Regions from separate parts of the Cellulosimicrobium sp. SL-1 genome, predicted to be linked through region 2. Evidence: riboswitches for the same ligand, from Rfam matches in the RefSeq annotation. Region 2 holds a riboswitch; the other holds the start of a gene.

Region 1 (3,401 bases), on a different contig from region 2:
TGCACGCCCGGCTCGACTCCGTGGTCGCGCGCCGCGTGACGAGCGTGCTCGTGCTCGTCATCGGGTGGCTCTACGTGGTGCCGCAGCTCCACGGGGCGGCGCTCGTCATCACGAGCGTGGCCGCGGTGCCGCCGTGGGTCGGCTCGGTGGGGATCGCGGTCGTGGTGAGCGCCGTCGTCGCCGCGGGCGGGATGCGCTCCATCACGTTCGTCCAGGCGTTCCAGTTCTGGGTCAAGCTCACCGCGCTCGCGGTGCCGCTCGTCTTCGTGCTCATGGCGCTCGGCGGGGCGTTCGAGCCCGGCGGCGCCGTCGTCACGTTCGACCCCGCCGCCGTGTTCCCCCACGAGGCCGGGCCGGGCGGCCTCGACGCGTACGCCACCGTCTCGCTCCTGCTCGCCCTCCTGCTCGGCACGACCGGCCTGCCGCACGTCCTCGTGCGCTTCTACACCTCGCCCGACGGCGGCTCGGCCCGCCGCACGACCGTCGTCGTGCTCATCATGATCAGCGTGTTCTACATGGTGTCGAGCACGCTCGGGCTCGTGGCGCGGGTCGTCGCGCCCGACCTCGCGGCGCCCGGGGTGGCGGACACCGTCGTCCTCGCGCTGCCGACCCGCCTCGTGCCCGGGCTCGGCGGCGAGCTCCTCGCCGCGCTCGTCGTCGCCGGGGCGTTCGCCGCGTTCCTCGGGACGTCGTCGGGGCTCGTGGTCGCGCTGGCGGGCGTCGTGAGCCAGGACCTGTTCGGCGGCACCGTGCGGTCCTTCCGCTGGTCGGCGGTCGCGTGCACGCTCATCCCGCTCGCGTTCGCGCTCGTCACCATCCCGCAGGGCCTCGTGACGAGCGTCGGGACGGTGTTCGTCTTCGCGGCGTCGGCCCTGTCCCCCGTGATCCTGCTCGGCGTGTGGTGGCGCGGCCTCACCGCGCGCGGCGCGGTGGCGGGCATGGTCGTGGGCGCCGTCCTGTGCGCGACGGCGCTGCTCGCGTCGTCCGCGCTCGTCGCCGCGGGGTACGGGAGCCCGTCCGGCGACACGGCCGACGGCGTCCCCGGCGTCGTGCGCGCCCTGCTCGCCCAGCCCGCCGCCTGGACCATCCCGCTCGCGACGGCGACCGTCGTCGTCGTGTCGCTCCTCGACCGGCGCGGCCCGCCGCTGCGCACCGACCGGTTCCTCCGCCGCCTGCACGTGCCCGAGCGCCGTCGGGCCTGAGACTCGTCGCACCGGGAGCTCCGACGACCCTCCGCATCTCACCTGGCGGGCACTCTCGACCGCATGTCGGATGGGTCGTAGGATCGTGGCAACCATCCAGAGCGGTCGAGAGTCCTGGCTCGACGACACCGCAGCAACCCGCCGACGGAAGCCTCCCGAGGACAAAGGTGCTAACGCCAGGGTCGATGGAGTGACGCATGACCTCAGAGGCATCCTTCGCGCACCGTCCGGGCCGTCCTCGGCCGACGGTGTCGTTCGAGCTCATGCCCCCGCGCCGACCGGACGCGGCCCCGAAGTTCTGGGAGACGGCACGCCGTCTCGTCGCGACGCACCCCGACTTCGTGTCCGTGACGTACGGCGCCGCGGGCACCGACCGCGCGACCGCGCGCCAGGTCGTCGGACGCCTGCTCCAGGGCACGCCCGTGCTGCCGATCGCGCACCTCACGTGCGTCGGGGCGTCGCGCGAGGACGTCGAGTCGGTCATCACCGACTTCCTCGACGAGGGCGTGCGGAGCTTCCTCGCGCTGCGGGGCGACCCGCCGCGCGACCAGCCGGACTGGCAGCCCGCGCCCGACGGCGTCCGGTCGTCGACCGAGCTCGTCGCCCTGCTGCGCGAGGTCGAGGCGTCGCGCTGCGCGTCCGACCCGGCCGTCGCGCTGCGCGGCGCGGCCCGGCCGCTGACGATCGCCGTCGCGACGTTCTGCGACGGCAACCCCGCCGCCGGCACGACGCGCACCCAGGAGGTGCGCCGCCTCTGGCAGAAGCAGCAGGCCGGCGCGAGCTTCGCGATCACGCAGCTCTTCTACGACGCGTCGTCGTACACCGACTTCGTCGCCGAGGCCCGCGCGGCCGGCGTGACGATCCCCATCCTCGCCGGGCTGCTGCCCACGACGGAGCCCGCGCGGCTCCGTCGCGTCGAGGAGCTCACGGGCGTGCGCGCACCCCAGCACCTGCTGGACGCGCTCGACGCCCTGCCCGACCCGGAGGCGCAGCACGCCTACGGGATCGCGTACTCGGTCGACCTCGCGCAGCGCGTCCTCGACGCGGGCACGCCCGGTCTGCACGTGTACACGTTCAACAAGCACCGCGCCGCTCTTGACCTGCTCGAGGGTGTCCACCTCGGCGGCGGGTCGGTCGGGACCGGGGGCGGCGCCAGCGCCGCCGCCGCCCCGCTCGTCCCGGACCTGGCCAGCGGGCCGTGGGTCACCGGCACCTCCCTGCCCACGACGAGCGCCGCCACGCACGGCGCGCCCGTCTGACCGGTCCTCCGGACCAGCAAGAGGTTTCGATCATGGCCACTTCCGTACCCTCCCCTACCCAGAACCCGGTCGGCTTCCCCGCCGGCACCGTGCTCGGCTACCCGCGCATCGGCCGCCGCCGCGAGCTGAAGAAGGCCGTCGAGGCGTTCTGGGCCGGCAAGACCTCGGCCGAGGAGCTCGAGGCCACGGCCCGCGAGCTGCGCCTCGCGACCGTCCGCCGGCTCGTCGACCTCGGCCTCGGCGCCGACGACGCGTCCGTCCCCGGCTCGTTCTCCTTCTACGACCAGGTGCTCGACGTCGCCGCCTCCCTCGGGGCGGTCCCGTCGCGGTTCGCGTCGCTGACCGACGACGCCGGTCGCCTCGACCTCGCGGGCTACTTCACCGTGGCGCGCGGCCAGGGGGACGACGCCCCGCTCGAGATGACCAAGTGGTTCGACACGAACTACCACTACCTGGTCCCCGAGATCGGCCCGGACACCCCGATCCGCTTCGTCGACGACCGCGTCGTGCGCGAGTTCGTCGAGGCGAAGGACGCCGGCGTCGTGACGCGGCCCGTCGTCGTCGGGCCGGTGACGTTCCTCGCGCTGTCCAAGGCCGCGGACGACGCGCCCGCCGGGTACTCGCCGCTCGACCGCCTCGACGACGTCGTCGCCGCCTACGCCGACCTGCTGCGCGCGCTCGCCGCGGCGGGGGCGCCGTGGGTCCAGCTCGACGAGCCGATCCTCGTCACCGACTCGGTCGACGTGCCGTTCACCGAGCTCGCCGCCGCCGTGGGGTCCGCGTACCGCGCCCTCGCGACCGACCTCCGCCCGGTGCCGAGCCCGGGGTCTTCGGCGGCCTCGTCCGCAAACCCGGCGGCAACCCCTGGTTCGGCGCAGGACGCGCGGCCCGCGATCCTCGTCGCCACGCCGTTCGGCGGGCTGGAGACGTCGCCGGACGG
Region 2 (3,401 bases):
CAACTCCAACGCGCTCGTCGGCACGCCTGAGCAGGTCGCCGAGGCGCTCCTCGCCTACTACGACCTCGGCGTCCGCGTCATCTCCGCGCGCGGCTACGACCTGCTCGACGACGCGGTCGACTTCGGTCGCTACGTCATCCCGCTCGTCCGCGAGGAGGTGGCGAAGCGCGACGCCGCCGCCGCCGAGGCCACCGCGGCCTGACAGATCGGCAACCCCGCCCCGGGTCGGCAGCTCCGGTCGGGTTCGGCACCTGCGCGTGCCGAACTCGACCGGAGCTGCCGACCCGGGGCGGTACCGGCCCCCGGACGACGACGAACAACAAGGAGAAGGACGTGCGGTTCCAGGTACTCGACATCGTGTTCAACCCGCCCCACCCCGTGACCGGGGAGGCGGTCGCGCCGTCCGACCGGTTGAACCGGGTCGTCGAGACGGCGGTGCTGGCGGAGGAGCTCGGGTTCGACTCGTTCGCGGTGGGGGAGCGGCACGCGGGAGAGGTGCTGTCGTCGGCACCGACGGTGATCCTCGGCGCGGTCGCGGCGCGGACGTCGCGCATCCTGCTGAGCACGGGCGTCACCGTGCTGTCGCTGCTCGACCCGATCCGTGTCGCCGAGGACCTCGCGACGGTCGACCAGCTGAGCCGCGGGCGGCTGGAGATCGTCATCGGCAAGGGCAACGAGGTGCTGCAGTACCCGCTGCTCGGGCTGGACCTCGACAAGCAGTACGAGTACCTCCAGGAGAACTACGAGCTGCTGCGGCTGCTGCTGTCCGAGGAGGACGTGAGCTGGACCGGGCGGCACCGGCACGCGCTGGAGCACGCGACGACGCTGCCACGGCCGTTCGCCGGGCCGTTCCGGATCTGGCACGGGTCGGCGACGTCGCGCTTCGCGGTCGACCTCGCGGCCCGGTACGGGGACCCGATCGTCAGCGCCAACGCGTTGCAGCCGCGCGAGAACTACCAGGTGCTCATCGACCGCTACCGCGAGCAGTACGCGGCGCACGGGCACGACCCGGCGTACGGGTTCGTCGGGTCGGGCTCGGGCGGGCTGTTCCTCGCCGACACGACGGAGGAGGCGATCGAGCAGTACCGCCCGATCTACGAGGGCCAGGTCGCGGCGGCGGCGCGCCGGGGGTACGGGCCCGACGCCGTCGGGAAGGCACCGAGCTTCCGGACGGTCGAGGACGCCGTCGAGCGGGGGCCCGCGCTCGTGGGGTCGCCGGAGCGCGTGGCCGAGAAGATCCTCGACTACCACGCCTCGTACCGGCACGACCTGCAGTCCGTCTCGGTGAACCACCTGATCCCCGCGGCGCAGCAGGAGGACGTGCTGCGCCGGTTCGCGGAGGAGGTCGTGCCCGTCGTGCAGGCCGAGGTGAAGACGGACCTGTGGAGCCCGGCCGACGCCCGCCGCGCGGCGGGCTTCACCGCGGCCTGAGGTAGCCCGCCGGACCGGAGGGGAGGGGCCCGTCTCGCCTGGCGAGGCGAACCCTCGCCGTGCTCGTGGCGGCCCCGCCGGCGGGTCGCGGCGTCGCGGAGCAGGAAACAACCGTCCGTCTGGCGGGACGGCCGTCTCGATACTTGACTCACCTGGTCGAGATTGTCTTTCCTGCTCCCAGGTGACGAGCGTCAGCACGCAGGCCCGGCTCGCTGACCAGCAACCCTTCGACGTGACGGGGTGCTCCGGGAACGACCTGACCGCGCGGCTCCCGCGGCGCGGTAAGCACGGCACCCCGGTGGGTTTCCCCCGCCGCGCCGGCCCTGGGCCCGGCGCGGACGACCACCGGCGCCGGACGACCGCCGGTCCTCAGCCGGCACACGAGGAGAGCAGCACGACATGATCCCCACACCTCACCGACGCCGGTCCCTGACCGTCGCCGCGGCGGCCGCCGCGACGGGCCTCCTGCTCAGCGCGTGCGCGGGCGGCGGCTCCGGCGCGTCCGACGGCGACGGGTCGCCCAGCCCGTCCGGCGAGCCCGTGGCGGGCGGCGACCTGACGTTCGCGCTCACGGTCGACTCGCACTGCATCGACCCGCAGCAGGTCGGCAACAACGACGCCATCGCGGCGGCCCGCCAGACGGTCGCGTCGCTCACGGCACAGGACCCGGACTCGGGCGAGATCCTGCCGTGGCTCGCGGAGAGCTGGGAGGTGAACGACGACGCGTCGAGCTACACGTTCCACCTGCGCGACGACGCGACGTACGCCGACGGCACGCCGATCGACGCCGAGTCGGTGAAGACGAACTTCGACGCGATCGTCGCGCTGGGCGCGACGGCGTCGCTCGGGTCGCAGTACCTCGTCGGCTACGAGGGCACGACCGTCACCGACCCGCAGACCCTCACGGTGGACTTCGCGGAGCCGAGCGCGCAGTTCCTCCAGGCGACGTCGACGTTCTCGCTCGGCCTGCTCGCCCCGTCCTCGGCCGACCTGAGCGTCGAGGACCGCTGCGCCGGGAAGTTCGTCGGCTCCGGCCCGTTCTCCGTGCAGTCGTACACGCAGGACCAGGAGATCGTGCTCGAGAAGGTCGCGGGCTACGCGTGGGGCTCGGAGGCGAGCGACCACCAGGGCGAGGCCTACCTCGACACGGTGACGTTCAAGGTCATCCCCGAGGCGAGCGTGCGCAGCGGCAGCCTGCAGTCGGGGCAGATCGACGCCACGGCCGCGATCTCGACCGTCGACCTGCCGCAGTTCGACGGGAACGGGTTCTGGCTCGAGTACCGCGCCAACCCGGGCGTCGTGTTCAACCTCTTCCCCAACGAGTCGAGCCCGCTCGCGGGCGACGAGGCCGTGCGGACGGCGATCCTCCAGGGCATCGACCGCGAGCAGATCGCGGACACCGTGCTCAGCACGCAGGACGAGCCGGCCACGAGCGTCCTGTCGCACTCGACGCCGCTCTACGAGAGCGTCGCGGACGAGCTCGCCTACGACCCCGAGGGCGCGAAGAAGATCCTCGACGACGCGGGCTGGGTCGAGGGCGCCGACGGCGTGCGCGAGAAGGACGGCCAGAAGCTCTCCACGACCGTGACGTTCTGGCAGGTGCCGGAGCCGCTCGAGCTGGTCCAGCAGCAGCTCGCGCAGATCGGCGTGGACCTCCAGCTCCAGCACGTGACCGTCGCCGAGTCGCAGGCGATCAAGGAGAGCGGCGACTTCGACTTCGACTACTACAACCTCACGCGCTCCGACCCGGACGTGCTGCGGACGATCTTCTCGGCGAACGCGCGCAACATCAACCAGCGCGACGCGGAGGAGGTCGACGACCTGCTCGACGCGTCGGCCGCGGCGACCGACCCGGCCGAGCGCCAGAGGCTCGTCACGGAGGCGTCGCGCCTGCTCGTGCAGAAGGGGCACGCGATCCCGGTCTACGAGCTCTCGACGACCATCGCGGCCGCCGACACGGTCCACGGCCT

Evidence for each region. A riboswitch is a leader RNA that binds a small molecule or an ion and turns the genes downstream of it on or off. The one in region 2 is predicted to bind S-adenosylmethionine.
Region 1: it holds a riboswitch for S-adenosylmethionine, as region 2 does, so the genes downstream of both, GWJ10_RS03565 (methylenetetrahydrofolate reductase) here and GWJ10_RS06175 (ABC transporter substrate-binding protein) in region 2, are expected to answer to the same signal.

What each region holds. Positions count from the first base shown of each region.
Region 1 covers NZ_JAACJC010000002.1:204,729-208,129, forward strand. Annotated here, with positions in the region: gene GWJ10_RS03560 (cation acetate symporter) at 1-1,202, shown strand, start outside; SAM riboswitch class I at 1,292-1,394, shown strand; gene GWJ10_RS03565 (methylenetetrahydrofolate reductase) at 1,400-2,461, shown strand; gene metE (5-methyltetrahydropteroyltriglutamate--homocysteine S-methyltransferase) at 2,494-3,401, shown strand, end outside.
Region 2 covers NZ_JAACJC010000003.1:298,881-302,281, reverse strand. Annotated here, with positions in the region: gene GWJ10_RS06185 (LLM class flavin-dependent oxidoreductase) at 1-202, shown strand, start outside; gene GWJ10_RS06180 (LLM class flavin-dependent oxidoreductase) at 334-1,431, shown strand; SAM riboswitch class IV at 1,612-1,725, shown strand; gene GWJ10_RS06175 (ABC transporter substrate-binding protein) at 1,831-3,401, shown strand, end outside.